DNA from 3 places in the Amycolatopsis sp. NPDC051045 genome. Region 3 is predicted to be linked to each of the others. Evidence: riboswitches for the same ligand, from Rfam matches in the RefSeq annotation. Region 3 holds a riboswitch; each other region holds the start of a gene.
The links. A riboswitch is a leader RNA that binds a small molecule or an ion and turns the genes downstream of it on or off. The one in region 3 is predicted to bind S-adenosylmethionine.
Positions count from the first base shown of each region.

Region 1: it holds a riboswitch for S-adenosylmethionine, as region 3 does, so the genes downstream of both, AB0M80_RS42135 (aminotransferase class V-fold PLP-dependent enzyme) here and AB0M80_RS23665 (ATP-binding cassette domain-containing protein) in region 3, are expected to answer to the same signal.
Region 2: it holds a riboswitch for S-adenosylmethionine, as region 3 does, so the genes downstream of both, thrC (threonine synthase) here and AB0M80_RS23665 (ATP-binding cassette domain-containing protein) in region 3, are expected to answer to the same signal.

Region 1 covers NZ_JBFBCC010000039.1:15,328-25,520, reverse strand. Annotated here, with positions in the region: gene AB0M80_RS42150 (penicillin-binding transpeptidase domain-containing protein) at 1-565, shown strand, start outside; gene AB0M80_RS42145 (metalloregulator ArsR/SmtB family transcription factor) at 758-1,513, shown strand; gene AB0M80_RS42140 (potassium/proton antiporter) at 1,611-3,089, shown strand; SAM riboswitch class IV at 3,217-3,331, shown strand; gene AB0M80_RS42135 (aminotransferase class V-fold PLP-dependent enzyme) at 3,370-4,704, shown strand; gene AB0M80_RS42130 (hypothetical protein) at 4,721-5,317, shown strand; gene AB0M80_RS42125 (hypothetical protein) at 5,322-5,930, shown strand; gene lspA (signal peptidase II) at 5,954-6,592, shown strand; gene AB0M80_RS42115 (RluA family pseudouridine synthase) at 6,589-7,518, shown strand; gene AB0M80_RS42110 (AsnC family protein) at 7,515-8,567, opposite strand; gene AB0M80_RS42105 (DUF885 domain-containing protein) at 8,701-10,193, shown strand, end outside.
Region 2 covers NZ_JBFBCC010000005.1:262,218-272,410, reverse strand. Annotated here, with positions in the region: gene AB0M80_RS15005 (DMT family transporter) at 1-820, opposite strand, end outside; gene rpsT (30S ribosomal protein S20) at 1,042-1,302, shown strand; gene holA (DNA polymerase III subunit delta) at 1,556-2,536, opposite strand; SAM riboswitch class I at 2,685-2,818, shown strand; gene thrC (threonine synthase) at 2,832-4,097, shown strand; gene AB0M80_RS14985 (ComEC/Rec2 family competence protein) at 4,136-6,508, opposite strand; gene AB0M80_RS14980 (ComEA family DNA-binding protein) at 6,591-7,316, opposite strand; gene AB0M80_RS14975 (DegV family protein) at 7,467-8,324, opposite strand; gene octT (diglucosylglycerate octanoyltransferase) at 8,329-9,057, opposite strand; gene AB0M80_RS14965 (histidine phosphatase family protein) at 9,061-9,675, opposite strand; gene rsfS (ribosome silencing factor) at 9,672-10,067, opposite strand; gene nadD (nicotinate-nucleotide adenylyltransferase) at 10,128-10,193, opposite strand, start outside.
Region 3 covers NZ_JBFBCC010000010.1:131-10,323, reverse strand. Annotated here, with positions in the region: gene metG (methionine--tRNA ligase) at 1-233, shown strand, start outside; gene AB0M80_RS23680 (TatD family hydrolase) at 243-1,079, shown strand; gene AB0M80_RS23675 (transglycosylase family protein) at 1,368-2,792, shown strand; gene rsmA (16S rRNA (adenine(1518)-N(6)/adenine(1519)-N(6))-dimethyltransferase RsmA) at 2,932-3,768, shown strand; SAM riboswitch class I at 3,918-4,008, shown strand; gene AB0M80_RS23665 (ATP-binding cassette domain-containing protein) at 4,220-5,233, shown strand; gene AB0M80_RS23660 (4-(cytidine 5'-diphospho)-2-C-methyl-D-erythritol kinase) at 5,340-6,302, shown strand; gene AB0M80_RS23655 (ASCH domain-containing protein) at 6,299-6,721, shown strand; gene AB0M80_RS23650 (ABC-F family ATP-binding cassette domain-containing protein) at 6,726-8,492, shown strand; gene AB0M80_RS23645 (fatty acyl-AMP ligase) at 8,549-10,193, shown strand, end outside.

The DNA of each region.
Region 1 (10,193 bases), on a different contig from region 3:
GGCGTTCGCGCGCTCCTGCAACACGACGTTCGGGCAGCTCGCGCTCGGGCTGCCCGCGGACGGGCTGAAGAAGGCGGCTGACGAACTCGGCCTCAACGCCGACTACGAGATCCCCGGGCTGAAGACCGAACTGGGGAAGGTCGAACCCGCCGCGAGCAAGGACGAGCAGGTCGAGGACGGGTTCGGCCAGGGGCGGATCCAGGCCAGCGCCCTCGGCGGCGCGCTGATGGCCGCCACGGTCGCCACCGGCAAGGCGATCACGCCGAGGCTGTGGCACGACCTCGAGACCACGGTGGTCAAGGGCTACTCGCCGCCGCCGGCGTCGGCGCTCGGCGAGGTGCGGAAGCTGATGCGCGCGGTGGTGACCAGCGGCACCGGCCACGCGGCCGCCTCCGCCGGGAACGTCTTCGGCAAGACCGGCACCGCCCAGTTCGGCGACGGCAAGCAGGCCACCGGCTGGTTCGTCGGCTACCGCGGGAACGTGGCCTTCGCGGTGGTCCTGGAGGACTCGAACGACTCGGGCCCGGCCGTCCAGCTGGCGGCCAAGTTCCTCAAGGCCCGCTGACGCCCCGAACCGGACGACACGCGCACTCACCCGGACGACACGCGTACGCAGCCGGACGACACACCGACGCCCGCAGCGCGGTCATCGTGTCGTCCGCCTGGGTACGCGTGTCGTCCGTCCAGGTACGCGTGTCGTCCGGCTGGGTGCGAAGGTTCGGCCGCGGGCGAAGGGTGCGGGCCGTAGCGTGGGGGCATGGAGACGATCGCGCTGGCCGAGGTGGCCGCGGTGCTCGCCGACCCGAGCCGGGCCACCATGTGCCTCGTGCTGCTGGACGGGCGGGCTTGGACGGTCGGTGAGCTCGCGAAGGCAGCCGGGATCGCGCTCTCGACGGCCAGCGAGCACGTCACCCGGCTGGCCGGTGCCGGTTTCGTCGCCCGCGTCAAGCAGGGCCGCGCCAGCTACGTCCGGATCGCCGACCCGCGCGTGGCCGAGCTGATCGAGCACCTGGCCCAGCACGCCGTGACATTCGGGGCTCCGCCCCGGGCCGGGGACTCCGCCACCCGGAGCCCCCGAAAAACTTCCGGGCACCGGCCGGTGACGGGGCTGAAGTCGTCGCTGCGGGCGCGGCGGCTCGGGTTCGCGCGGACCTGCTACGACCACCTCGCCGGCGAACTCGGGGTCGCCCTCCGCGACGGCATGCTCGCCGCCGGCCTGCTCGACGTGGCCGGTGGGCTGGCGCTGACCCCGCGTGGCCGCGAGGTGCTGGCGGATCTCGGTGTGCCGGTCGCCGCCGGGCGGCGGGCGCTGCTGCGCGACTGTCTGGATTGGACGGAGCGCCGCGACCACCTCGCCGGGGCCCTGCCCGCGGCGCTGCTCGATCGGGCGGTCGACGCCGGCTGGGTGGCCCGCGACGGGCACCGCGCGGTCAAGGTGCTGCCGGCGGCGGGGGAGCCGTTCGCCGCCCTCGGTGTCGATCTGGACGCGCTCGGTGGCGTTGCGGGGCCTTAACACACCGGCTGTCCGGCGCCGGGCAGCGGGACACGAACGAGTTAACCTCGTCGCCTCACTATTCTGAGGGCCCCACGGCACTCGGGAGGGAGGCGGCATGGACCAGCTTCCCGTGCTGCTCGGCGTCGGCGGCGTCGTGCTCCTCGCCTCCGTGCTGGCCGTGCGCGTGTCGATCCGGCTCGGCCTGCCCTCGCTGCTGCTGTACCTGGGGATCGGCGTGCTGCTGGGCGAAGCCGGCTTCGGCGTCCGGTTCGACAACCCCGAGCTGACCCAGTCGCTCGGCCTCGCCGCGCTCGTCATGATCCTCGCCGAAGGCGGCCTGACCACCCGGTGGTCGGCCGTGAAACCCGCGCTGGGCAGCGGAATCGCACTGTCCACAGTGGCCGTCGTGGTGAGCGTGGCAGTCACCGGCGCGGCCCTGCACTGGCTGTTGGGCCTCGACTGGCGGCTGGCGCTGCTGTGGGGCGCGGTGCTCGCCTCCACCGACGCGGCCGCGGTGTTTTCGGTGCTGCGCACGGCGGGGATCGGCCAACGGCTCACCGGAACGCTCGAGCTCGAGTCGGGCATCAACGACGCGCCGGCCTACATCGCCGTCGTGGTGCTGGCCGAAGGCACCACTGTGGACTGGACGTTGCCCCTGCTGGTGGTCTACGAGCTGACGGCGGGCCTGGTCATCGGGCTGGCCTTCGGCTGGCTCGGCGGGTTCGCGCTGCGCCGGGCCGCGCTGCCGGCGACCGGGCTCTACCCGCTCGCCACGGTCGCGGTGTGCGTCGTGGCGTACTCGTCCGGGCAGCTGCTGCACGCGTCCGGGCTGCTCGCCACCTACGTCGCCGCGCTGGTGCTCGGCAATTCGCGGCTGCCGCACCGGTCGGACACGCTTTCGTTCGCCGAAGGACTGGGCTGGCTGGCGCAGATCGGGCTGTTCGTGCTGCTCGGCCTGTTCGCTTCGCCGGGCCGCCTGCTCGACGCGATCGTGCCGGGCCTGGTCGCGGGCGCGGTCGTGCTGCTGCTGGCGCGGCCGGTGTCGGTCGTGCTGTCGATGCTGCCGTTCCGGCTGCCGTGGCGGGAACAGGCGTTCCTGTCGTGGGCCGGGCTGCGCGGCGCCGTGCCGATCGTGCTCGCCATGATCCCGCTGTCGCAGGGCCTGCCGGGCGCGCAGCGGCTGGTCGACGCGGTGTTCGTGCTGGTCGTCGTGCTGACGTTGGTGCAGGGGGCGACGCTCGGCCCGCTCGCGCGCCGGCTCGGGCTGGCCAAGAAGTCCGAGGCGTACGAGATCGACGTCGACTCCGCACCGCTGGACGAGCTGGGGGCCGAACTGCTGCAGGTCCGCATCCAGCCCGGCTCGAAGCTGCACGGCGTCTACCTCTCCGAGCTGCGGCTGCCCGTCGGGGCGACGATCAGCCTGGTCGTGCGCGAAGGCACGGGCTTCACCCCGGAGAAGACCAGCCGGCTGCAGGAGCACGACCAGTTGCTGGTCGTCACGACGAGCGCCGTCCGCGACGCCGCCGAACGCCGGCTCCGCGCCGTCGACCGGGCCGGGCGCCTGGCTCGCTGGAGGGGCGAGTCCGGCCGGTAGCGGATCTTCGTGCCGCGAAGCCGGGCACTGTCGGCGGCTCCCTTCGGCGGCCACTGCCTGTGAGCGGCGTCTCAGAATGTGGGGCGGGGTTGGCCGCCGGGCGCACTCTCGGTTACCTTCTGGACCAGGTCATGAGTGCCAGCGCGAAGCCCCGGCTTGCTGGCCGGCAACCCTCCTACCGCGGTGGGGTGCCCCGGGTGAAGACCAGGCCGGTCGCGTCGTGCGACGGGCAAGCGCGGGCCCCTCGCCGGGGGTCCCCCGGACTGCCGAGGAGGCACCGATGACTCTCGCCATCGACCGCACCCAGCTCGAAACCGTGGTCTCGTCCAGCATCCCCGCCGTCGCCGGCGCGTCGCTGCGGGTGCCGCTGGTGACCGGCGGGGACATCGGCTACGCCAACCTCGACCACGCCGCCAGCGCCCCGTGTCTCGACGCGGTCCGCAGCGCCGTCGACGAGTTCCTGCCCTGGTACGCCAGCGTCCACCGCGGCGCGGGCTTCGCCTCGCAGGTCTCCACGCGGCTCTACGAGCGCACCCGCGACGTCCTGCGCCGGTTCGCCGGCGCCCGGCGGACCGACACCGTCGTCTTCACCCGCAACACCACCGACTCCTTCAACCTCCTCGCCCGCAGCCTGCCGCGGCACACCACGGTGATCGTGTTCGACACCGAGCACCACGCCGCGCTGCTGCCGTGGACGGGCCCGAACGTCCGGCGGCTGCCGACCCCGCGCACCCGGCTGGCCGCGGTGTCCGCTGTGGACGAAGCGCTCGCGGATGCCCCGCAGGGACCGCGTCTGGTCGTCGTCACCGGAGCGTCCAATGTGACCGGTGAGCTGCTCCCGGTGGCGGAGATCGCGGCCGTGGCGCGCAAGCACGGCGCGCGCATCGCGCTCGACGCCGCCCAGCTGGCCCCCCACCGCCGGATCTCGATCAAGGAACTGGACGTCGACTACGTCGCGCTGTCCGGCCACAAGCTATATGCGCCCTTCGGCGCGGGCGCGCTGATCGGCCGCGCCGACTGGCTGCGCGCGGCCCGGCCGTACCTGGCCGGAGGGGGCGCGACCAAGCTCGTCACCGAAGACGCCGTCGTCTGGAACACCGGCCCGGAGCGCCACGAAGCCGGCTCGCCCAACACCGTCGGCGTGTACGCGCTCGGCGTCGCGTGCGAAACCCTCAGCCGGAACTGGGACGCCGTCGAGGCGCACGAACAGGCCCTGCTCGCGCGGCTCCGCAAGGGCCTCGAGGGCATCCCGGGCTGCGCCGAATTGAGGCTGTTCGACTCGCCGGTCGACCGGGTCGGCACGGTCAGCTTCGTCGTCGACGGCTTCGACCCGGGCTGGCTCGCGGCGGTGCTGTCGGCCGAGTACGGCATCGGCGTGCGCGACGGCGCCTTCTGCGCGCACATCGCGGCCAAGCGGCTGATCGGCGTCACCGGCGGCGACGGGCAGCAGGCGGTCCGCGTCAGCCTCGGCCTCGGCAGCACGGAGGAACACGTCGACCGCGTGGTGCTGGCGCTGCGGCAGATCGTCGCGCGCGGAGCCCGCTGGGAGTACGCGAAGGTGGACGGCCGCTGGGCCCCGGTGGGCGACCCGCGGGAGCTGCCGCCCTTCTGCTGAGCGCTAGCCTGGGCCGATGGGGAGAGGGCCACGTTTCTGGTTTCCGCTGGCACTGCTGGGCTTCGCCGAGATCGGCCTGGCCGCGGCGCAGCTGCTGGCGCGCCGGAGCCGGGCCGAAGCCGGGGCCGCGAACTTCCTCCTCGGACCGGCGCACTCCGCGGGGCCGACCTATGGCCGCCTCCAGTGGATGGCCCTGGACGATTTCCACGCCCTGGGCGGCAGCCTGCCGGGCGGACCCGCCTGGCTGGTCGCGCTCGGCGTGGTGGTCGCCGGCACGGCCGTCTGGTACGCGGTAACCCTGCGGCCCGTCCGCACCGGGCGGTTCGTCCTCGGCACGGTCGGCGCGGTGCTCGCCGTCCCGCTGCTCGACCTGGTCGGGTCCTGGCAGTTCGGGCTCGGCGACGGCCTGCGTGGCCCGCTGCTGGCCACGCTCGGCCTGCTGCTGCTCGCCGCGTACGAGCGCAGCCGGTTCGTCCTGCTCACCGCGGTCGCGTTCGCCCTGGTCGTTTTGGTGCTTTCGGCGGACATGGCAGGCGTGCTGGTCTCGGCCCTGATCCTGCTCGCCGCCGCCTTCGTCGCCCTGCTGCGGGGAAACCCGCGCCCGCTACCCTGAGGCGATGGGGAGTTCGCGGCGGTACTGGTTCCCGTTGGCCGCGCTGGGATTCGCGCAGCTCGTGATGGTGGCCGTCGACCTGGTGCCGGACGAGCCCGCGCCGCTCGCGCCGTTCGCGACGGGCTACCAGGTGTCCCAGGATCTCCACGGCCTCGGCACCGGCGGGACCACCGTCGGCGAGCGGGTTTCGATCACCGCCGTCGCGGCGGACGTGGTGCCGTCGGCGACGCTCGGCTGGCTCGCCGCCCTCGCCTGTGTGGTGCTCGCGGTGGCCGTCTGGTATTGGCGGGAGCTGCGGCCGCCACGCCCCGGCCGGTTCCTGCTCGGCACGCTCGGGGCGCTGGCCGCCGTCCCGCTGCTCGACCTGGTCGGCGCCCTCCAGTTCCGGCTGGGCGGCGACCTGCGCGGCGCGCTGCTGGCGACGTTGGGCCTCCTGCTGCTGGCCGGCTACGAGCGCAGCCGGTTCCTGCTGGCCGTCACCGGGGTGTTCGCGCTGGTCACGGTGGTGTTCCAGCCGTCGTCGGCGGGGGCGCTCGCCGCGGCGGGCCTGCTGTTCGCGGCCGCGTTCGCCGTGCTCCTGCGCCCGCGGCCGGACGGGCCCGCCGCGGCCTGACCAGCGCCGTGGACAATGGACCGGTGAGCACCGAGCCCAGCCACTCCGAACCCGACACCGCCACCCCCGCCGACGCGGTGCCCGATCCGGCCGCCGACGCGCCCGAGAACCCGGAGGTCCCGGCGAAGCCGCTGCTGCCGAAGCGGCGGGTCGGCTGGGTGTTCGCCGTCGCCGTCGTCTTCTGGGCGATCGACCTGGTGACGAAGAACCTGGTCACCGCCAACCTGGAGGGCAAGGAGCCGCTCCGGATCCTCGGCGGGCTGATCTACCTGCAGGTGATCCGCAACCCCGGTGCCGCCTTCTCGATGGCCACCGGCATGACGTGGGTGCTCGCCCTGGTCGCGCTGGCCGTGGTCATCGCGATCATCTGGCTGTCGCGGCGGCTGCGTTCGATCGGCTGGGCGATCGGCCTCGGTCTCGTGCTCGCCGGCGCCACCGGCAACCTGACCGACCGCATCTTCCGCGCGCCCGGCGGGCTGCAGGGCCACGTCGTCGACTTCATCTCGGCGTTCGCCCCCAACGGCAAGGGCTTCGCGATCTTCAACATCGCCGACTCGGCGATCTGCGTCGGCGGCGCCCTGATCGTGCTGCTGTCGCTGCTGGGCAAGGACTACGACGGCACGTCGACCAAGGACAAGAAGAAGCAGGAGGACCAGGCGTGACGTCGCGGATGCTCCCGGTGCCCGACGGGCTCGACGGGATGCGGGTCGACGCCGGCCTCGCCAAGCTGCTCGGGCTGTCCCGCACGGTCGTCGCCGAGCTCGCCGAGTCCGGGGACGTGCTGCTCGACGGCCGCCCGGCGGGCAAGTCCGACCGGCTTTCCGGCGGCGGCCTCCTGGAGATCACGCTGCCGGAACCGGCGAACCCGGTCGAGGTCGTCGCCGAGCCGGTCGAGGGCATGCGCATCCTCCACGACGACGACGACATCATCGTGATCTCGAAGCCGGTCGGCGTCGCGGTCCACCCGAGCCCGGGCTGGACCGGCCCGACCGTCGTCGGCGGCCTCGCCGCGGCCGGCCTGCGCATCTCGACGTCGGGCGCGGCCGAGCGCCAGGGCGTGGTCCACCGGCTCGACGCGGGCACCACGGGCGTGATGGTGGTGGCCAAGAGCGAGCACGCCTACACCGTGCTGAAGCGCGCGTTCAAGGAACGCACGGTCGACAAGGGCTACCACGCGATCGTCCAGGGCCACCCGGACCCGATGCGCGGCACGATCGACGCCCCCATCGATCGCCACCCGCGCCACGACTACAAGTTCGCGGTGGTCCAGGGCGGCCGCCCGAGCGTGACGCACTACGAAGTGGTCGAGGCGTTCCGCGCGGCCTCGCTCGCGCACATCAAGCTCGAAACCGGGCGGACGCACCAGATCCGCGTCCACTTCTCGGCCCTGCGGCACCCCTGCGTCGGCGACCTGACCTACGGCGCCGACCCGGTGCTGGCCCGCCACCTCGGGCTCAACCGGCAGTGGCTGCACGCGAAGACCCTGGGTTTCGCGCACCCCGCGGACGGCCGGTGGGTCGAGTTCGAGTCGGAGTACCCGGACGACCTGGCGAAGGCCCTGGAAATCCTGCGCGACGAGAGCTACTAGTCCTCGATCGACCAGATCAGTGTTCGCTCGTCCGGCTCGGGGCGCGGGCTCCAGCGGACCGAGACCACGCGCGTGGCGTCCGGGAGGACGTACACCGTGTGCCCACCCAGTGTCTCGCCCGGTTTGACGCCGATCTTGTGCGGCGGCCGGGACGTCAGCGACACCGGTGCTTTGCCGATCGCCGTGCCGTCGGCGGCGATCAGCTCGAGGTAGTTGTCCGGCAGCGAGGCGAACGGGATCGATCCGCGGTTGGTGATCTCGGTGTGCACCACCACCGCGCGTTCGCCGTCCTCCAGGCGGTACCCGGCCGCGCTGAACAGGTAGTCGGCCGGGTCCTGCACCTCCAGCAGCTGCACCGACAGCTGCTCGCCCTCCAGGCCGTGGGTCGCCATGACCTCGCCGAGCCTGCCTCGCCTGCCGGCCGCGGCGGTGGGCTTGGCCGGCTCGTCGCCACGAGCCCACTTCGCCGTCTGCGGCAGGCCCCACGTGCTCACGACGGGATCGAGCGGTACCTGCGGCGGCGGGAACTGCTGAGGCGGGCGCGGGGGCTGCGGTGGCCGGGGCGGCGGACCCGGGTACCGCCCGGACGGCGTGCCCTGGACGTTGTACGGCCCCGAAGGTGCGCCCTGCACGGTGTACGGCCCCGAGGGTGCGCCCTGCACGGTGTACGGGCCGGAGGGGGCGCCTTGGACGGTGTACGGCCCCGAAGGCGCTCCCTGGACGTTGTACGGGCCTGACGGCGTGCCCTGGACCGGCGGCGGCATCGGCGGCGCGGGCTGGGAGGGCACCGGCTGTGAGGGCGGCGGGAACTGCTGCGGCGGCCGGTTCGCCCACGACGGCGGCGCGCCGGCGATCGCCGCGCGCAGGCCGTTCGGGTCGCTCTCGACGCCGACGAGCAGGGGGAGCCCGCTGCCGGAAAGGGCGACCAGCCGGTAGGCGACCTCGCGGGGATCCATGCCGACCTTCGCCGCGAGCTCGTGCACGGCTGCCTTGCCGAGGTCGGCGAGCGCGGCGAGCAGGCGGATGTCCACGGGATCGGTCACGGCCACTCCGGCAACGCTACCGCCTCGCCGATCCGCGGCACCGAAGGCCGTCCGCCCCCGGCGAACGACCCGCCGTTCCTGTCGGTGATCTCCGTTAGGGTCGGCCGGGAGCACATCAGCCGAAGCTGGGGGTCCTGCCATGACCGCGGTCACCGAACTCGCCGACGAGTTCGTCGAAGCGCTGTTCGCCGCCGATCCGCTGACGGCCGCGCTGCTCGGCGTGCGCCCGGCGGAGCCCGGCCTGCCGGATCTGTCCGCCGAGGCCGAGCAGGCGTTCCGGGCCCGGCTCGCGGGGTTCCTCGAGCGGGCCCGTGCGCTGGACGCCGGGGGCCTCGCGGCCGAGGAGCGGGTCACGCGCGAAGTCCTGATCACCACGGCCGAAAACCGCATCGCGGCGATCGACAGCCGGCTGGCCGAGTTCACGGTCACCGACCTGTCCATCGGGCCCGCGGCCGGTCTGCTGATCGCGCTGCCGATGACGACGGTGACGGCGGGCGAGGCCGCCGAGGCCCAGCTCGGCCGGCTGGCCGCGATCCCGGCGTACCTGCGCCAGGCCGCGCGGCGGCACGCCGAGGGCATCGCCGCGGGGCTCGTCCCGGTGGCCCACCTGGTCGACGCCGCGGTCGCGCACCTCGACCGCTACCTCGCCGAACCCGCCGCCGACCCGCTGCGCCGCCAGCCGGCGCCGGACGGGGAGTTCGAGCGGCGGCGTGACGAGCTCCTCGCCGACGTCGTCCGCCCGGCTTTCGCCGAGTACCGGGAATTCCTCGTCACCGAGGTGAAGCCGCACGGGCGGCCCGCGGACCGGCCCGGTGTGTCGTGGCTGCCCGGCGGCGGCGAGGCGTACGCGCGGCTCGCGCGGATGCACACGACCACCGAGCTCACCCCGAAGGAGCTGCACCGGATCGGCCTCGACGTCATCGACTCGCTCGCCGTCGAGTACCGCGAGCTGGGGCTGAAGGTGTTCGGCACCGACGACCTCGCCGAGATCTTCGAGCGGCTGCGCACCGACCCCGCCCTGCGCTGGACCAGCGGTGAGGAGATCCTGGAGACCGCCCGCACCGCCGTCGGCCGGGCGGCTGCCGAGGCCCCGAAGTGGTTCGGCCGGGTCCCGGAGCAGCAGTGCACGGTCGAGGCGGTGCCGCCCGAGGCCGCGCCGGGCGCGCCCGCGGCGTACTACCTGCGGCCGGCCGCCGACGGTTCCCGGCCCGGCATCTACTTCGCGAACACCCACGAGGCCGGCGAGCGGTTCCGGCACATGGCCGAGACGACCGCGTTCCACGAAGCCGTGCCGGGGCACCACTTCCAGCTCACCATCGCGCAAGGCCTCACCGGGCTGCCGCTGCTGCGGCGGATCGGCATGTTCACCGCGTACACCGAGGGCTGGGGGCTCTACAGCGAGCGCCTCGCCGACGAGATGGGCCTGTACTCCGACGACGTCGCGCGGCTCGGCATGCTGACCGGCGACTCGCTGCGGGCGGGCCGGCTGGTCGTCGACACCGGGCTGCACGCGCTCGGCTGGAGCCGTCAGCAGGCCGTGGACTACCTGCTCGAGCACACGCCGGAGGCGCGCGCCGAGGTCGAGTCCGAAGTCGACCGGTACATCGCGTGGCCGGGCCAGGCGCTGGCGTA
Region 2 (10,193 bases), on a different contig from region 3:
CGGCGAGCCGCCGCGCGGCGTCGCCCTCGCCCAGCACCAGCCACGCGGCGAGGCCGCCGAGCACGATGCTCAGCTCCCGGGCCGGCGCGACCAGGCTGACCGGCGCCATGGTGAGGGCGAAGAGCACGAGGATGTAGGCGATCGGCGACAGCACCGCGACGAGGAGGACCTCGCGACGCTGCTCGCGCCAGATCCGCGCCACCTCGGCGCGATCGGCCAGTGCGCCGGGCACGAGCAGCACGCTCTGCAGGACCGAGCCGAGCCCGAAGTAGACGACCGGCGGCACACCGAGACCGGTCACCGCATGCGCGTCCCAGAGCGTGTAGCCGGCGATGACGGCCCCGGTCAGGAGGCCGTAGCGGATACCGGCTTCGACGGCGTGCGTGCCTTCGCCTCCCCGCCGGCCGGTGCTGATCACCAGCACCCCGGCGATGACCAGGAACGCGCCGAGCAGGCCCAGCGGGCCGGGCCGCTCCCCGAGGACCAGGACAGCGGCCAGCACCGACAGCAGCGGGCCGGTGCCGCGCGCCACCGGGTAGACGACGGAGAGGTCGCCGACGCGGTAGCCGCGCTGCAGCACGACGCCGTAGGCGATGTGCAGGACCGCGGTCACCCCGGCGGCGAGCAGCCAGCTCCACTGTGGACGATCGTCTTCGACGACGAGCAGCACGATCGTGACCGGCAGCAGCACGACGGCGGCAGCGGTGTAGTAGAGCCAGACGAACTGGGTGCCGCCGGAGGAGACCCGTTTGGCCGCCAGGTTCCACGCGGCGTGCACGACGGCGGCGACGAGGACCAGGGACAGTGCGGTGGCGTTCATGGCACCCCTTACGGGTTTCCACGGGCGCGGGAACCCTGGGCCCTATCGCCGTCCACGGTACTCCTGGTGATCGGATCCCGGCTCCGGACGCCGACGGCCCGGCTGTTAGAGTGGGCGCTCGTTGCCGTGCGGCATTCCGCTATGGAGGAAGCCCGTTCTCACGAACGGGGCCGGTTCGAGCGCGGCGGCGAATCTCACCGAGTGAACACAGGAGTTGCCTCATGGCCAACATCAAGTCGCAGATCAAGCGCATCACGACGAACGAGAAGGCGCGTCAGCGCAACCAGGCGATCCGGTCCTCGGTGAAGACCGCGATCCGCAAGGTTCGCGAAGCCGCCGAGTCCGGCGACAAGGCCAAGGCCGTCGAGCTGCAGCGCGACGCCGCCCAGAAGCTGGACAAGGCCGTCTCGAAGGGCGTCATCCACGCCAACCAGGCCGCCAACAAGAAGTCGGCGCTGGCGAAGCGCGTCAACGCGCTCTGAGCTGGTTGATTTCTGGGAAAGCCCCGGCTTCGGCCGGGGCTTTCTTCATGCGCGGATGCGGCTGAAGAGGTGCGGCTGAGAGCTGCGGCCACACCAGGCGCACGCTGCGGCTGAGGCGACGGCGGCCGGCGCGGCGTGCGCGCTGTGCGGGGCCTCTCCGGAGCTCAGCTGCCGGGGTTCACGGTGCGTCGACCCAGCACAGGTCAGTGGTCGCCTTGCCAGTGGCGCCCCGTTGACAGTGGCGCCCCGGCCGTCAGCGGTCGCCCTTGGCGGCGGCCACCTGCAGGACCGCTCGCTCCAGCGCGTAGCCCGGGTCCGCCGCCACGCCCTTGACCTCGGCGTTCAGCCGCGCGACCACGCGCATGGCCGTGGCCAGGCCGTCGGGGTTCCAGCCGCGGGACTGCCCCTGCGCCTTGCGGATCTTCCACGGCGGCATGCCGAGCTCGCCGGCCATCTGGTTCGGGTTGCCCCGGCCGGCGCCGGAGACCCGGGCGATCGTGCGGACCGCGTCGGCCAGCGCGTCGGCGACCAGGACGTGCGGAACACCGAGCTGCATCGCCCACCGCAGCGACTCCAGCGCCGCCGCGCGGTCGCCGCTGACCGCCTTTTCCGCGACCGCGAACCCGGTCACGTCGGCGCGCCCGCGGTGGTAGCGGCGGACCGCCTCCGCGTCGACGGACCCGCCGGTGTCCGCCACCAGCTGCGTCGCCGCCGAAGACAGTTCCCGCAGGTCGGAGCCCACGGCGTCGAGGAGCGCGGCCACCCCGGCCGGGTCGATCTTGCCGCCCACCCGGCGCACCTCGTGGCGCACGAACTGCTCCCGCTCGGCCGGCTTCGTCAGCTTCGGGCACTCGGTGACCTCGGCGCCGGCCTTCTTCAGCGCCGCCGGGAGCGATTTGCCCGCCTTGCTGCGCCCGCCGCCGGTGTGCACGACGACGAGCACGACCCCGTCCGCCGGGTCCTTCAGGTAGGCCGCCACGGCGTCGGCCAGCTCCTGCGAGATGTCCTGCGCCGACTCCAGGACGATCACCCGGCCTTCGCTGAACAGCGAGGGGCTGACCAGTTCGGCCAGCTCGGGAGCTGTGAGATCGGACACCCGCACCCGGGAAAGCTCCGCGGTCGAGTCCATCGCGCGGGCGGCGGCGAGCGTCTCGCGGACGGCCCGCTCGATCAGCAGTTCTTCCTCCCCCAGCACCAGCTGCAGCGGGGCCGGGGCGGTGGCTTGCGCGGTCACCCGGGAATCTTCTCACTTGCGCTTCCGTGCGCCCGCTCCGGTGATGTCGAGCGGCCACCGTGGCACGGCGCGAGCGGGATGTCGTACGGTGTAGCCGAGGCAGCACGCCCCGGGGCGATCCGATGGGCGCGCACCGACAACTGAATACCGCTCATCCAGAGGGGCAGAGGGAACGGCCCGACGAAGCCCCGGCAACCGGCGTACAGCCCGTCATTCCGCGATCGCGGGATAGCTGACGACCACGGTGCCAATTCCGGCCCGCTTCGGCGGGGCAGATGAGGAAAGGAACCTCGCGATGACCGCAACCCTCGGCACGACCTCCACCACGAAGACCCCGGATCTCGGTCCCGCCGTCGAACTGGTGTCGAAGGAAGAGGGCCACCGGCAGCCGCTCGCCCCGGAATTCGTCTCCGCCGAAGACTTCTCGCCGCTCGAGGTCGCCTACGACTTCGGCCGCGTCCGCCGTGAGGACATCGAGGCCGGCCCCAAGAACATCTGGCGCTACAAGAAGCTCCTTCCGGTTCCGTCCAACGTCGAAGAGATCCCGAACACCGAGCCGGGCGCGACCCGGCTGGTCCGCGCCGACCGCCTCGCCAAGGAACTCGGCCTCAAGCGCGTGTGGGTCAAGGACGACACCGGCAACCCGACGCACTCCTTCAAGGACCGCGTCGTCGCCGTCGCGCTGGCCGCGGCCCGCGAGTTCGGGTTCGAGGTGCTCGCGTGTCCGTCGACCGGCAACCTGGCCAACGCGACGGCCGCCGCCGCGGCCCGCGCCGGCTGGCGGTCGGTCGTGCTGATCCCGAAGACCCTCGAGCGCGCCAAGATCCTCACCACCGCGGTGTACGACGGCGACCTCATCGCCATCGACGGCAACTACGACGACGTCAACCGCCTGGCCACCGAGCTCGCCGGCGAGCACCCGAAGTGGGCGTTCGTCAACGTGAACGTCCGGCCGTACTACTCGGAGGGCTCGAAGACGCTGGCCTTCGAGGTCGCCGAGCAGCTCGGCTGGCGCATCCCGCCGCAGATCGTCGTGCCGATCGCCTCCGGTTCGCAGCTGACCAAGGTGGACAAGGGTTTCCGCGAGCTGGGTCAGCTCGGTCTCGTGGACGCCAGCCCGTACAAGGTGTTCGGCGCGCAGGCCACCGGCTGCTCCCCGGTGTCGGCCGCGTTCCGCGCCGGCCTGGACGTGGTCCAGCCGGTGAAGCCGGACACCATTGCCCGCTCGCTGGCGATCGGCAACCCGGCCGACGGCCCGTACGTGCTCGACATCGTCAACCGCACCGGCGGCGCGATCGAGGACGTGTCCGACGAAGAGGTCGTCGAGGGCATCCGCCTGCTCGCCCGCACCGAAGGCATCTTCACCGAGACGGCGGGCGGGGTCACCGTCGCCACGGCGAAGAAGCTCGTCGAGACGGGCAAGCTGGACCCGGACGCCGAGACGGTCCTGCTGATCACCGGTGACGGCCTCAAGACCCTCGACGCGATCGAGAACCACGTGGGCCCCAAGGCGACCCTGCCGCCGTCGGCCGCGGCCGTGAACGAGGCACTCGGCTACTGAGCTCCCGCGGGGGCGGGCGCTCCGCCCGCCCCCGTTGCTCAGCGGCGTGGCGGCCCACGTGGCTCGCCGCGGCGGGCGATCGCCGTTCCGGTGACCACCGCCGTGTCGCCGTCCAGGTCGGTACGGGTGACGAGCGCACCGAGCGCAGCCAGGGTGTCCATTGTGGACTTGTTCGGGTGCCCGTACGTGTTGCCCGCGCCCACGCTGACCAACGCCACCCGTGGGGCCACCGCCGCGAGGAACGACGGCAGCGAGTACCGCGAGCCGTGGTGCGGCACCTTCAACACCTCCGCTTTCAGATCTCCGACCTCGGCCAGCAGGTCCGCCTGCGCGGCCAGTTCGACGTCACCAGTCAGCAGGACCCGGCCCACCGGGGTTTCCGCGCGCAGCACCACCGAGCTGTTGTTGATCGTGGTGCCGTCCTGCTGCCCGGCCGACCGGGCCGGTACGTACCGCGGACCCAGCACGTCGAGCGCCAGGCCGGGCCAGTCCAGCCGTTCGCCCGGGTTCAGCTCCACCAGCGGCACCGCCTGCCGGGCGGCCTCCGCGGCGACCTGGCGCCAGGCCCACTCCGGTGACCGCCCCGGGCCGACCGCGATCGCGCCGACCGCACGGCCGTCGAAGACCGATGCGAGGCCGCCGATGTGGTCGGCGTGCAGGTGGCTCAGCACCAGCAGCGGGATCCGGTCGACGGCCAGCCGGTGCAGGCACTCGTCGACCGGCCCCGGCTCGGGTCCGGCGTCCACCACGACCGCCCGCCCCGGCTCGGCGGTCGCCAACACGACCGCGTCACCCTGACCGACGTCGCACTCGACCATCGCCCAGTTCCGCGGCGGCCACGCCGGCGCCAGCACCCGGACCGGCACGAACACCAGCAGCGCTCCGACGACGAGTACCGCCATCAGCACCCGCACGCGCCGGTGCCGGGCCGCCGGCACCAGCACACCCAGGACCGCGGCGGCGAGGAGCCCGCCGGCCCACCCACCGGGCCAGGCGACGACCGCGCCCGGGGCCCGCGCGCCGTGCCGGGCCACCGTGATCAGCCACCGGGCCTCCGGGTCGGCCAGGTGCACCAGAACTTTCCCGGCGCCCGGCCACCACGGGCCGGTGACCGTCGCCAGCACGCCGAGCACCGTCGCCGGGGCCACCACGGGCGCGGCGAGGACGTTGGTCAGCACCGAGACCAGGCTCACCGAGCCCGCCATGCCCGCGAGCACCGGCGCCGTCACCAGGAAGGCCGCCAACGGGATCGCCAGCCCTTCCGCGAAGCCCAGTGGGATCCCCCGGCGGACCAGCGCCCCGGCCCAGCGGGGCGCGAGCAGGACCAGCCCGGCGGTGGCGCACACCGACAGCACGAACCCGAAGTCCGTGGCCATCGCCGGATCCGCCACTACCAGCACGCACACCGCGAAGGCCAGCGCCGGCAGCGCTGAACCCCGCCGTCCCAGCGCCAGGGCCAGCAACGCCACGGCCGCCATCACCCCCGCGCGCAGCACGCTCGGCTCCGGGCCGACCAGGACGAGGAACCCGGCCAGGCACGTCCCGGCCGCCGCGGCCGACAGCCGGGGCCCGAGCCGGAGCAGGCGCAGCAGGAGCAGCACCGCCCCGCAGACCACCGCGAGGTTTCCGCCGCTGACCGCGGTGAGGTGCGCAAGGCCCGCGGTGACGAACTCCTGCTCGACGCGCGGGGACAACGCACTTGTGTCGCCCAGCACCAGCCCCGGGAGCAGGCCCGCCGGTTCGTCCGGCAAGGCCTGACACAGGTCGTGCAGGCCCGCGCGCAGTTCGGCCGCCGTCCGCTGCCACCACGGCGCCGGGCCGGGCTCCCCCGGCGGGCCGCGCACCGAAAGCACCGCCACGGTCAGGTCCGACCCACGCGGCGGCATCAGCAGGCCCGTCGCGGTCACCTCCTGGCCCGGCAGCAGCGAGGCCCACGGCGCCACCGGCGCCAGAAGTAGGACGCGGCCGGCCGACGGGACCGGCCGCCCGTCGACCGCCGCCGTGCGCACATCGGCCACCAGCACCACCGAGCGTGCACCGGCCTGCCGGTCGGCGTACCCCGCGCTGCGCACGGGCTTCGGGCGTTCGGCGATGACGACCCGCAACGCCGCCGGCAGCCCTTCGGCTGCGAAGGTGCGAAGCTCGTCACGCTGCGCGTCGCGGATGCGCCAGGCGACCGGACCGGCGGCGAGCAGACCCAGCACCAGCAGCGCCGCCGCCGCGCCGCGGACCCGGGGACGGCCGCGGGCCCGCCAGAGCACCAGCCCGGCGAGCACCGCCGAGGCAAGACCGGCGGCGACCGCCGTCCACCAGCCGAGCAGCAGGCCGGCCAACGCCGCCAGCCAGCACGCCGATGCCGCCGGGACCAGCCGCATGTCCTGCCGGGTATCGGTGATGGGGAAGGTACTCATCCGGCCGTCACCTGCTCCCGCAACCGGGCGAACCCGCTCCCGCCGACAACACCCAGCCGGACACCGGCCACGAAAAAGGCGCTCACCCGGCCGTCACCTGCTCCCGCAACCGGGCGAACTTGCTCTCGCCGATGCCATCGACGTCCCGCAGCTGCTCGACCTTCGAGAAACCGCCGTGGTCGGTGCGCCACTGGACGATCCGCTTGGCCATCACCTCGCCGACGCCGGGCAGCGTGTCCAGCTGGTCCACGGTCGCCGTGTTGAGATCGACCTTCCCACCGCCCGCCGGGGCGCCGGGATCCGTGGCGGGCGCCGGGATGCCGACCGCGAGCTGCTCTCCGTCGGCCACCTTGCGGGCGAGGTTCAGCGCACCGAGATCCGCGCCCGGCTCGGCGCCGCCGGCCGCTCGCAGCACGTCCGCTACCCGGGCGCCCTGGGGCACGGTGACCAGGCCCGGCGACCGGACACGACCGATCACACTGACGACGAGACCGGCCTGTGGCGCGGCACGTGCCTCCGCCGCCCGTTTTTCGCCGGGCTGCGCGCTGGGCAGCGCGGGCGGTGGCTCGGGCGCCGGACGGCCACCGACGAGCGCGACCGAGCCGAGGACGATCACCACGACCGCCGCGAGGACGCCGGCCAGTGCCCACCGGCGGCGGCCGGCACCGGCCGGTCCGCCCGGCAACCAGCGCCGGATCAGCCGGCCGCCGGGCCCGACCGTGCTCGCATCGGGCGAGAGCTGGTCGGCCAGCCAGGCGAGCCGGTCGTTGACGGGAGGGCCCGGATCCCGGGCGGACTGCTCGAACACACGATCGACGTTAGGGCCCGCGGGGAGGGTCCGACAGGGGTGCCGCCGCGTCCTGTGGACAACCGGGGTGTTGTGGACGGATCACCGGGGCCGGGCCCGGGAACCGCCGTTTCCGTCGTACCCGGGTGGCATGCTGGAAGGTTCGGCGCGCTAGCTCCGGGACGGGACCGTGCGCTGGACGACCACGCCCAGCACCCCGGGGCCGGTGTGCGCCCCGATCACCGCGCCCAGCTCGGAAACCACGCAGCCCGCCGAGCGCGGCACGGCCTCTTCGAGCCGGTTCGCCAGCTCGACCGCCCGTTCCGGCGAGGCGAGGTGGTGGACGGCCAGTTCGACGTCGTCCTCGGCCGCCGCCTGGGCGGCCAGCTCGACCAGCCGCGCGATCGCCCGGTTCATGGTGCGGACCTTCTCCAGCGGCAGGATCCGGCCGTCGAACATGTGCAGCACCGGCTTCACCGCCAGCGCGGTCCCGAGCAGCGCCGCCGCCGGGCCGATCCGGCCACCGCGGCGCAGGTGCTCCAGGGTTTCCACGACGAACAACGTCGACGAGCAGCCGGCCGCCGTCACCGCGGCGGCTTCGACCTCGGCCGCCCCAGCCCCGGCGGAGGCAGCGGAAGCGGCGTGCAGCGCGGCGAACCCGAGTCCCATCGCCGTGGTCCGCGAGTCGACGACGCGGACCCGGTCCGGCCCCACTTCCTGCGCCGCGAGCACCGCCGCTTCCCAGGTACCCGACAGCTCGCGCGAGAGGTGCACCGACACGATCGCGTCCGCGCCGTCGGCGAACGCCGCCCGGTACTCCTTCACGAACTCGGTCGGGGTCGGCCGCGACGTCGTGACGATCTTGCGCTGCTTCATCGCTTCGGCGACCGCCGCCGGTCCGGTCTCGACGCCGTCGAGGGAAACCACGCCGTCGACCAGCACGTGCAGCGGCACCACCCGGACCGCGTGCCGTTCGGCGAAGCCCTCCGGCAGGTGGGCGGTGGAATCCGTGACTACGGCGACCGACACGCCGTCAGCCTACGTGGCCGGGGGTCAGCTCCGGCGCCATCAACACGGACATCGCCTCGCCCACCGCGGCGTGCCCCTGCCAGCCCCAATGCATGCCGTCCGGGTTGCCTTCACCGTTCAGGACGTGCTCGCCGACCACGGCTTCGAGGTCCAGCAACGGAACCCCCACCCGCGTACTCCACGCCGCCATCGCGGCCGCCGCGGCGGGACGCGCGGTGTGCACGTTCCCGTAGGCCGCGGCCCGGTGCACCGACGGCAGCATGCCGAAGATCGGCAGCTCGGGCCGCAGGACGCGCAGCGCACCCACGGCGGTGTCGAGGTACTGCACGGTGAGCTTGGCCGGCAGCACCGCGGGACGGCCGCGCAACGCCACCGCCAGCCGCGGCTGCGCGGCGAGGTACGCCTTGCGCACCACGCGCCGCACCGGGTCGGGCCGCAGGTACCGCAGCCCGGTGCGCAAGTAGGTCGGCAACGGCGAGGGCAGCGTGTCCATGCTGCCGATCGCGAACACGACCGCGTCGACGTGGTGCAGATCGGCCCAGACGCGCGGGTCGCCGGTCAGCGACCACCAGGCGTCCCGGGCGTTCCAGCCGATCCCGGCGACCAGGTCGGCGGTGCCGCCCAACGCGGCAGCGGCCACATTGGGCCACAGCCGCGGCTCGTCCGCGGCGCAGGGTCCCTCCGGACCGTGAAAGCTCAGCGAATCGCCGAACACCAGCAGGCGCGGGCCCATCGGCTAGCCGTGCATCCCCGCGTTGTAGGCGTGCAGCCGCCACTTCCCGTCGCGGCGGCCCAGCTCGACCCAGTGGCAGTTCGAGATCCCGCCGAGCGACGGCCAGTCCTCGACCGGCAGGTTCAGCAGCCGCGCGGTGAGCGCGATGATCAGCCCGCCGTGCGCGGCCAGCAGCACGGTCTCGCCCGCAGCGGAGTTGGCCTGCTGCAGGTCGGTGACCACTTCGCTCGCGCGGTCGGCGACGTCGACGCGGCTCTCGCCGCCCGGCGGCGCCCAGGTCGCGTCGGTGCGCCAGCGGTCGCGCTCACCGGGGTAGGCCTGGTCGACCTGCTCACCGGTGAGTCCCTGCCACTCGCCCAGGTGCGTCTCGCGCAGCCGCTTGTCGATGCGCAGCGGGACGCCGATGGCGTCGGTGAGCACGGTGGCGGTGTCGGTGGCCCGGCGCAGGTCGGAGGCGATGACGAGGTCCGGGGAGAAGCGGGCCAGCGCGGGCACCGCGAACCGGGCCTGGTTCCAGCCGCGCGGGGTCAGCGCCGAGTCGAGGTGACCCTGCATCCGTCCGGCGGCGTTGTAGTCCGTCTCGCCGTGACGCCAGAGCACCAGCCGCCGCGGGCTCACGGGACGTCCGGGTCCTCGTCGGCGGGTGGCTCCTCGAGTCCGGCCACCTCGATGCGAGGGCAGTCCTTCCACAGCCGCTCGAGGCCGTAGAACGTGCGCTCTTCGACGTGCTGGACGTGCACGACGACGTCGACGTAGTCGAGCAGTACCCAGCGCCCTTCGCGGGCGCCTTCGCGGCGGACCGGCTTGTGGCCGTTCTCCCGCAGTTTTTCCTCGACGTTGTCGACGATCGCGCCGACCAGGCGCTCGTTGGACGCGGAGGCGATGACGAAGGCGTCGGTGATGACGAGCTGTTCGGACACGTCCAGCACGACGACGTCGCTGGCCTTCTTGTCCGCCGCCGCGTGGGCGGCCGCTACGGCCAGCTCTCGAGCCTCGGACGTGGCTGCCACGGTGCTCCTTTTTCAGATCGGGTTTGCCCGAGAAGGGTACCCGCAGGGACCGGCGGCGGTTCAGTCGCTCTTCCGGTACAGGTCTTTCTTGGCGATGTAGCGGACGACGCCGTCGGGGACGAGGTA
Region 3 (10,193 bases):
GCGGCACCGGCGTCTGGGCCGCCCAGCCGGAGCTCAAGGAGGTCGACGACCTCGACATCGACGGCCGGGTCAACCCGATCCTCACCGGCGACTACACGGCCGAGCAGGCGAAGTGGGAGTCGAAGCCGATCGAGGTCGGCAAGCCCTTGGCCAAGCCGTCGCCGCTGTTCACCAAGCTCGACCCGGCGCTCGGCGAGACCGGCCCGGAGTGGGCACCGATCGTCAAGGAGTAAGAGGTATGCATGGGTGACGAGAAGCGCGAGCTGCCGCCGGTCCCGGACCGGCTCCCGGTGTCGGTGGTGGACGCGCACACCCATCTCGACGCGTGCGGCGCGGTCACCGCGGCCGATGTCACGGCCATGGTCGACCGCGCCGAGCGCGCCGGCGTCGCCCGCGTCGTCACGGTCGCGGACGACCTCGCTTCGGCCCGCTGGGCCGCCGAGGCCACGGGCTGGGACCCCCGCGTGTTCGCCGCCGTCGCGATCCACCCCACCCGGACCAAGGGGTTCGGCGAGGCCGAGAAGGCCGAGGTGGAGCGCCTGGCGGCCGGGGACCGCGTGGTCGCCGTCGGCGAGACCGGTCTCGACTACTACTGGGACTACTCGCCGCACGACGCCCAGCAGGAGGCGTTCCGCTGGCACATCGGCCTCGCGAAGCGGCTGGGCAAGCCGCTGATGATCCACGACCGCGAAGCCCACGACGACGTGCTGCGCATCCTGGCCGAAGAGGGTGCGCCGAATGCCGTAATTTTCCATTGTTTTTCCGGAGACGCGGAAATGGCCCGCAAGTGCGTCGACGCGGGGTATGTCCTTTCCTTCGCGGGCACCGTGACGTTCAAAAACGCGAGAGGCCTCCACGAGGCGGCTCGGCTCTGCCCGGCGGGGCAGTACCTCGTCGAGACCGACGCGCCGTTTCTGACCCCCCACCCGTTCCGTGGGCGGCCGAACGAGCCGTTCGGCGCCGCCTACACCGTCCGTCACCTGGCGGCGCTCAGGGGCGAAGCTGTCCACGAAGTCGCCGAATCGGTCCGGACCACCGCCGAGCGGATCTACCGACTCCCCAGCGTCACAACGGGTTGAACGCATTGCGACATCAGGGTTCCGGACTCCTCCACCTGAGGAGTGACCCGGATCACGACACTCCGGGGGGTGTTTGCGCAACCCGCCAGGACCCGTTACTGTCCCGTGATCGTGCCGGTCGGTACTGCGCACTGCAGTTGCCGACTGCTACGCCCACAGTCACGTCAGTGCACGTCGGGGAAGCGGAACCAGGAGCGGTACGGCCTGGAACCGTGACGATGGCGCCGGCTGCGGGCCCAGACGTAAAGACGTCGCCCCGAACGATGTCTTGGGAAAGGGAACGACCCGGTGACAGGTAGCAGACAGGCTGGAGCGCGCTCCGCGGCCGTCCTCGAGCGCGATTTCGAAGACACTGCGTACGGCCAGCTCGACTTCTCCGATGACCCGAACATCACGCAGCAGGACATCCTCGCCGCACTAGGCCCGGACGCCGACGCGATGATGGCGTCGATCGACGTCGACGTCGACGAGCTGATCCGGCTCATCAACGCCGAGACGACGTACCTGCCGCCGATCGTCATCCCGGACGAGACCGAGGCGGATCGCACCGCTTCCCCGGCCGCCCGCAAGGCCGTGCTGGACGAGGGTCTCCGCGAGACGACCAAGGTCTGGAAGCGCCGGTTCCTCAAGGGTGCCGTCCTCAGCGTCATGATCAGCGTCGCCGGTGGCGGTGCGGCCGCGCTGGCGATGAACAAGAGCGTCACCGTCGACGTCGACGGGCACCAGCAGACCGTGCACTCGTTCGGCGACACCGTCGGCGAGGTGCTCGAGGACGCGGGCCTGTCCGTCGGCGCGCACGACTCGCTCTCCCCGTCCCCGCAGGCGGAGGTCGGCGACGGCGGGGTCATCAAGCTGGAGCGCGGCCGTCAGCTGAAGCTGATCGTCGACGGCGCGGAGCACACGTCCTGGGTCCGCGCGACCCACCTGGGTGACGCGCTCGGCCAGCTCGGCATGGCCGGCATGGACAAGCCCGGCACGTGGATGTCGATGCCGAAGGACGGTGAGCTGCCCCTCGAGGGCGCGACCGTCGTGGTCAAGACCCTGAAGAACATCACGCTGTTCGACGGCGCCAACGCGCCGAAGCAGGTGAAGACGACGGCCGTCACCACGAAGGAGTTCCTGGGCGAGTACAAGCTCGCACTGGGCCCGGAGGACGCCGCCGAAGGTGGTCTGGACGTCAAGCTGACCGACGGCGCCGAGGTGCACATCAGCCGCACCGGCGTCTCGACGGTCGAGCAGAAGGAGACCATCGCCCCGCCCGAGCAGCGCGTCGACGACCCGGACCTGGATAAGGGCAAGACCAAGGTCGAGGACCCCGGCACGCCCGGCGAGAAGATGGTGACCTACAAGGTCACGCAGAAGAACGGCAAAGAGGTCGGGCGGGAGACCGTCTCCGAGCAGGTCATCACCCAGCCGAAGCCGAAGATCGTGCACGTCGGGTCGAAGAAGGCCCCGAACCCGGAAATCGGCGACGGTTCCGCGTGGGACCGCATCGCGCAGTGCGAGTCGGGCGGCAACTGGGCCACCAACACCGGCAACGGCTACTACGGCGGCCTGCAGTTCGACAAGCAGACGTGGAACGCCTACGGCGGCTCGCAGTACGCGGCGCTGCCGAACCAGGCTTCGCGCGAACAGCAGATCGCGGTGGCGGAGAAGGTCCGCGACGCCCGCGGCGGCTACGGCGCCTGGCCGGTCTGCGGCAAGAAGGCCTGACGCTTTCATCCGGAAAGGCCCCCGTCCTCCGTGGACGGGGGCCTTTCCGCGTGACGCTCCCAGTCACGCGAGATACGTCTTCAATCACGTGAGTTCCGCCGCTGATCACGCGAGTTACGCGTTCAAGTAGGCTCGCCCGGTGGTTGAACTGTTGGGACCTGCCGAGATCCGCGGGCTGGCGGCCGAGCTGGACGTGCGGCCGACCAAGAAGCTCGGGCAGAACTTCGTGCACGACCCCAACACCGTCCGCCGGATCGTCGAGCTCGCCAAGGTGGGGCCGGACGACGTCGTCCTCGAGGTCGGCCCCGGGCTCGGGTCGCTGACCCTGGGGCTGCTCGCCACCGGTGCGCGGGTGGTGGCCGTCGAGATCGATCCCAAGCTCGCCGAGCGGCTGCCCGAGACCGTCGCCGAGCGGGGGCCCGAGGCCGCGGGGAACCTCACCGTCGTCGGGGCCGACGCCATGCGCGTCACCCGGGAGGAACTGGGCGAGCCGACCGCCCTCGTCGCCAACCTGCCGTACAACGTCGCCGTCCCCGTCGTGCTGCACCTGCTGGCCGAGGTGCCCTCGCTGAAGTCCGGTCTCGTCATGGTGCAGACCGAGGTCGCCGACCGGATGGCCGCCGGCCCCGGCAGCCGGATCTACGGCGTGCCGAGCGTCAAGCTCGCCTGGTACGGCAGCGCACGCAAGGTCGCCGCCGTGCCACGCTCGGTGTTCTGGCCCGTGCCGAACGTCGATTCCGCGCTCGTCGCGTTCGAACGCGGCGACGAGACGGCGTCCGAAGACCGGGAACTGCTCTTCGGGCTGGTGGACGCCGCCTTCTCACAACGCAGGAAGACGCTCCGCGCCGCGCTCGCGGGCTGGGCGGGCTCGGCCGAGCGCGCCGGCGAGCTGCTGACGGCCGCCGGGATCGACCCCAGGACCCGCGGTGAGCAGCTGGACGTGCACGACTTCGCCCGGATCGCCGCCGCGCGTTAGCCTCCCGCGCCGCCTTCCTGCGTCGGTTCCACAGTGGAAGCGGCGAAAATACGCCTCTTGGCGTGCGATCTCGCGATCCGGACGCCGCCACTCGTGTGATCTGGGCCGACAGGCTTGCTTTCGCTCCTCGGGATCGGTTTTACTCATTACGTCCATCCCGAGCGACTGAGAGACCTGGCTCGCCGAAGTCGCAGCAACCACCCTCCACAGGGCAGGTGCTACCGCCAGGACCGATGGAGGCCGTTTTCGATGAAGAGGGTAGCTCGCCCCCTGCTGCTGACCAAGCGTCGCGTTGTCGACGAAGGCCGCCGCTCCGTGACCGCATGTCGACGCTCCCGTTGAGCTAGTCCGAGCCGTCTCACCCTTCTTCACGCACCGTCCATAGCGGACGGACATTCGCTTGCGGCCGGGCGCGCCCACGTGTGGCGGCGCCCTGTTTTCTGGAGCTTTCGTGATCACCGTCGAAAATCTGTCCAAGTCCTTTGCTGCCAACGGAAACTCGGTCCTCGCCCTGCGGGACGTGAGCGTCGACGTCCAGGCCGGCTCGCTGTTCGGCGTGGTCGGTCCCGCCGGGTCCGGCAAGTCCGTCCTCGCCCGTTGCATCGCGCTGCAGGAGCGCCCCGACCGCGGCGTCGTCCGCCTCGACGGCCTCAACACCGGCACCCTCGACGGCCGTCGCCTCCGCGAAATCCGCCGTCAGCTCGGGGTCGTCTCCACGAAGCCGGAGCTGATCGCCGAGCGCACCATCGCCGGCAACATCGCTTCCCCGCTCGAGCAGCTCGGCGTCGACGGCCCGCAGCGCCGCAGCCGGGTCGGCTCGCTGCTCGACCTCGTCGGCCTGACCCAGCGCGCCACGCAGCGTCCCGGCGAGCTGTCCGCCGGTCAGCTCCGCCGCGTCGCGGTCGCGAAGGCGCTGGCGGCGGCCCCCGCCGTGCTGCTCGCCGACGACCCGACCGCCGGCATCGACCCGGAGGAGGCCGGCGCGGTGCTCGCCGTCCTCGACCGGGCCCGGTCCGAGCTGGGCGTCACCGTCGTCGTCACGACGCCGGACGCGGGCGTGGTCCGCCGGATCTGCGACGACGTCGCGGTGCTGGAGGACGGCACGGTCGTCGAGCGCGGCACGGTGCTCGACCTGATCTCCGACCCGGCCAGCCGCACCGCGCAGGCGCTGCTGCCGGCCATCGAGACCACCCGCTCGCAGGTGGCGCGCTACGACCGCTCCGCCGACGTCGTGCTGGTCGGCTTCGCGTCGGTGGGCGCGCTGCTGCCCGAGGCCGCGGGCCGCTTCGACGTCGAGTTCGCCACCATCGGCGGCGGCCTGACCCGCATCGGCGACACCCCGGTCGGCCGGTTCCGCCTCGGCGTCCGCGGCGAGCGGGCCGACGCCGCCCTGGCGTGGGTCGCCGAGCGCGGTGGCCACGTCACCTACACCGCCCGCGGCCCGCAGGGTGTCGCGGCCGCCTGACCTGGCCCGAACGTCCGTGAATGCCACCTTGAGGGACGCTGAGTCCCTCGAGGTGGCATTCACGGCTGGCGGGGAGCGGGGCGGCGGGGACACGTAGGCTGGTCGGGTGCTCGCCGTAGTTCCGCCCCCAGTCACCGTCCGGGTCCCGGCCAAGGTCAACCTCCACCTTTCGGTCGACGACCTGCGCGAAGACGGTTACCACGAGCTGGTGACCGTGTTCCAGGCGCTGTCGCTGACCGACGAGGTGACCGTCGCGGTCACCGAAGAGCCCGGCATCGAGGTCTACGGCGAGGGGGAGGGTGCGGTCCCGACCGGTCCCGAAAACCTGGCCTGGCGGGCCGTCGAGGCGCTGGCCGCGCACGTCGGCCGCACCGGTGAGCCGAAGGTCCGGGTGGTGCTGCGCAAAGGCATCCCGGTCGCCGGCGGCATGGCGGGCGGCAGCGCCGACGCGGCGGCGACGCTGGTCGGGCTGGCGAGCCTGTGGAACCTCGACGTCACCCGCGACGAGCTGGCCGAGATCGCCGCCGGGCTGGGCAGCGACGTCCCGTTCGCGCTCTACGGCGGCACCGCGCTGGGCACCGGGCGCGGCGAGCAGCTCGTCCCGGTGCTGTCGCGGCACACGTTCCACTGGGTGCTGGCCTTCGACGCCGAAGGGCTGTCGACGCCGAAGGTGTTCAAGGAGCTCGATCGCCTGCGTGCGGCGGGCAACCCGCCCCGGATCGGCTCGCACACGCCGGTCGTCGAGGCGCTGGCCTCGGGCGACCCGCGTCAGCTGGCCCTCCTGCTGGGCAACGACCTCCAGGCGGCGGCGGTCTCGCTGCGGCCCGACCTGCGCCGCACGCTCCGGGCGGGCGTCAACGCGGGCGCGCTCGCGGGCACGGTGTCCGGCTCCGGCCCGACGTGCGCGTTCCTCTGCGAAGACGCGCAGTCGGCGGTGGAGGTCGCCGCGGAGCTGTCGGGCGCCGGCGTGTGCCGGACGGTCCGCGTGGCCCACGGCCCGGTCCCCGGCGCCCGCGTCGTCGGCGGGGACGACGCGCCGCGCCCGGCAACGCCGCGGGTGCACGCGTGAAGCGCGCCGAGTTCGCGTTCCCCGGCCCGCTGCGCGACCAGCTGGTCGCGGCGATCCTGCGCGGGGACAAGACTTCGACCACCGGCCTGGTCGCCGAATACGAGAAGCACGGCGAAGAGCTGCCCGTCGTCGGCGAGCGCGAGCTGATGATCGACTCGGCGGGCGAAGGGGTCGCGGTGCTCGAGACCACCGAGGTCCGCGTCCTGCCACTGTCCGAAGTGGATCTGCAGCACGCGCTCGACGAGGGCGAGGGCTTCACGAGCGTCGCCGAATGGCGCGCCGACCACACGGAGTACTGGCAGAGCGCCGAAATGCGCGCCGCGCTGGAAGATCCGGAATTCACCGTGGACGACACGACGCAGGTCGTGGCGACGCGGTTCGTCATCGTGGCAGTGTCTCCCAAAGAGAGGATCGGCTGAACGGATGGCCAACCTGGTCAATCTCGAGTCGGTGAGCAAGTCCTACGGGGTGAAGCCACTGCTGGACGGCGTCTCCCTCGGCGTCGCGGCCGGGCAGCGCATCGGCGTCGTCGGCCTCAATGGTGGCGGCAAGACCACCCTGCTGGAAGTCCTTTCCGGACTCGCCGAGCCGGATTCCGGGCGGGTCAGCCACGTTGGCGGCCTGCGGATGGCGGTGGTCACCCAGCGCACGGAACTGCCGGACGGCAGCACGGTCGGCGACTTCGTGCTCGAACGCTACGGCGCCGAGCACGAATGGGCCGCCGACGCCCGCGTCAGGTCCATTGTGGACGGGCTGGGGATCACCGCGATCGGGCTCGACACGCCCACCACCAACCTCTCCGGTGGCGAGCGGCGCCGGGTCGCGCTGGCCGCTGCGCTGACCGGCGAGCTCGACCTCGTCGTGCTGGACGAGCCGACCAACCACCTGGACGTCGAAGGTGTCCGCTGGCTCGCCGACCACCTGCTCGCGCGCCGGATCGCCGTCGTGGTCGTCACCCACGACCGGTGGTTCCTCGACACCGTCGCGACCGTGACGTGGGAGGTCGCGAACGGCCGCGTCGAGCAGTACGAAGGCGGTTACGCCGACTGGATCTTCGCGCGCGCCGAGCGTGCGCGGCTGTCGGCGACGGCCGAGGAGAAGCGGCAGAACCTGGCCCGCAAGGAGCTGGCGTGGCTGCGCCGCGGCCCGCAGGCCCGGTCGTCGAAGCCGCGCTACCGGATCGAAGCGGCCGAAGCGCTGATCGCCGACGTTCCGCCGCCACGCGACTCCGTCGAACTGCAGGCGTTCGCGAAGCGGCGGCTCGGCAAGTCCGTGCTGGAGCTGGAAGACACGACGTACGCGGTGGGCGAGCGGACGCTGCTCGACCACGTCACCTGGCGGATCGGCCCGGGCGACCGGATCGGCCTGGTCGGCGTCAACGGCTCCGGCAAGACGTCGCTGCTGAAGCTGCTCGGCGGCGACGTCGAGGGCACGACCGGCCGCCGCGTCGAGGGCAAGACGGTCGCGCTCGCGCACCTGCGCCAGGAGCTCGACGACCTGCCCGGCGACCTGCGCGTGCTGCAGGCGATCGAGCAGGTGGCCGGGCGCGTGGTGTTCGGCAAGCAGGAGATGACGGCCTCGCAGCTCGGCGAGAAGCTCGGCTTCCCCGCGGCCCGGCAGTGGACGCCGGTCGAGGACCTCTCCGGCGGCGAGCGGCGCCGGCTGCAGCTGTGCCGCCTGCTGATGGCCGAACCGAACGTGCTGCTGCTCGACGAGCCGACGAACGACCTGGACATCGACACCCTGCAGCAGCTGGAGGACCTCCTCGACGGCTGGCCGGGCACGATGGTCGTCGTCTCCCACGACCGCTACCTGGTCGAACGCGTCTGCGACACGATCGTCGCGCTCTTCGGCGACGGCCGGATCACCCACCTCCCGGGCGGTATCGAGGAGTACCTGAACCGCCGCGCGCTCGCGAAGGAACCGGCGGCCGCGACGGCCCCGACGGCGGCCAAGACCGAGGCGAAGAAGTCGGCGGCGGACCTGCGGGCGGCGCAGAAGGAGCTCGGCCGGCTGGAGCGCAAGCTCGACCAGCTGCACGCCAAGGAGGAGAAGCTCCACGCGTCGCTCTTGGCGGCCGCGACGGACCCGGCGAAGCTGATGGAGCTCAACGCCGAGCTGAAGGGCGTCCGGGGTGAGATCGAGGACGTCGAGGGCCGGTGGCTGGAGGCGTCCGAACTGCTGGAGTGACAGCTGTTCCCGCGTTGCCACGCGGCGGGTGCCGGGGTCCCAGTAATGTTTGCGCCATGAGCAGGTTCGTGGACACGCTCGTCGCCACCGCGACGAAGCGGGGACAGCAGCGCGGCATGGTCACCGGGGAGCCGAAGGAGCCGGTCCGGCGGACCTGGGCCGAGGTGCACACCGAAGCGCGGCGGATCGCCGGTGGTCTGGTCGCCGGCGGGTTCGAGCGCGGGGGTGCCGTCGCGGTGCTGGCCGCGGCGCCGGTGCTGATCGCGCCGACCGTGCAGGCCGTGTGGCTGGCCGGCGGCAGCGTCACCATGCTGCACCAGCCGACCCCGCGCACCGATCTCGCCGAGTGGGCCGAGGACACCGTGCGGGTGCTCGGGATGATCGGTTCCGACCTCGTGCTGCTGGGCGAGCCGTTCGACCAGCTCGCGCCGGTGCTGGAGCAGAAGGGCATCGGGTTCAAGCTCATCACCGAGCTGGCTGCCGCCGAACCGCTGGCGGACGTCGTCGCGACCGACGAGGGCGACACCGCGCTGCTGCAGCTGACGAGCGGCTCGACCGCCGACCCGAAGGCCGTGCGGATCACCTACGGGAACCTGTACTCCAACGTCAAGGCCATGGTCGAGCGCGCGGAGTTCGACTTCGACGTCGACGTGATGGTCTCGTGGCTGCCGACGTTCCACGACATGGGGATGGTCGGCTTCCTGACCGTGCCGATGACCTTCGGCGTCGAGCTGGTCAAGATCACGCCGGTCGAGTTCCTCTCGGGGCCGCTGATCTGGCCGGAGCTGATCACGAAGTACCACGGCACCACGACGGCGGCGCCGAACTTCGCGTACGCGATCGTCGGGCGCCGGATGGCCCGCGTCGACTCCGGCGACGCGTACGACCTCTCGAAGCTGCGCATCGCGCTGAACGGCGCCGAGCCCATCGACGAGACCGCCGTCCAGACCTTTGTGGACGCCGGTGCCCGGTTCAAGATGCCGGCGGAGTGCGTCTTCCCGGCCTACGGCATGGCGGAAGCGACGCTGGCGGTGTCGTTCGCGCCGCTGTTCACCGGCCTCACCCTGGACGTCGTCGAGGCCGACGCGCTGGAGGCGGAAAACCGCGCGGTGCCGGTCCCCGAGGGCGACCCGCGGCGCGGCACCGACAGCGTCCGGTCGTTCGCGCTGCTCGGCCGCCCGCTGGACGGGCTGGAAGCGGAGATCGTCAACGAGGCGGGCGAGCGGGTCGGCGAGCGCGAGGTCGGCGAGATCCGGCTGCGCGGCGAGGCCGTGACGCCCGGCTACCTGACCATGGAGGGGCCGGTCGCGACGCAGGACGCGGACGGCTGGCTCGGCACCGGCGACCTCGGGTACCTGGTGGACGGCCAGATCGTCATCTGCGGCCGCCGCAAGGACGTCATCATCATGGGCGGCCGCAACCTGTACCCGACCGACATCGAGCGCGCGGCCACCTCGGTCGAAGGGGTGCGCGCGGGCAACGCGGTGGCGGTCCGGCTGGACGCGGGCAGCCGTCGCGAGCGGTTCGCGGTGGTCCTGGAGTCGAAGCTGGCGGGTGACGCCGAGGCCGAGAAGAACTTGATGAAGCAGGTGTCGGCCCGGGTCCGCGACGCCGTCGACATGCGGCCGTACGCGGTGGTGGTGCTGCCGGCGGGCAGCCTCCCGAAGACCCCGTCGGGCAAGGTCAAGCGCGCGGCGACGG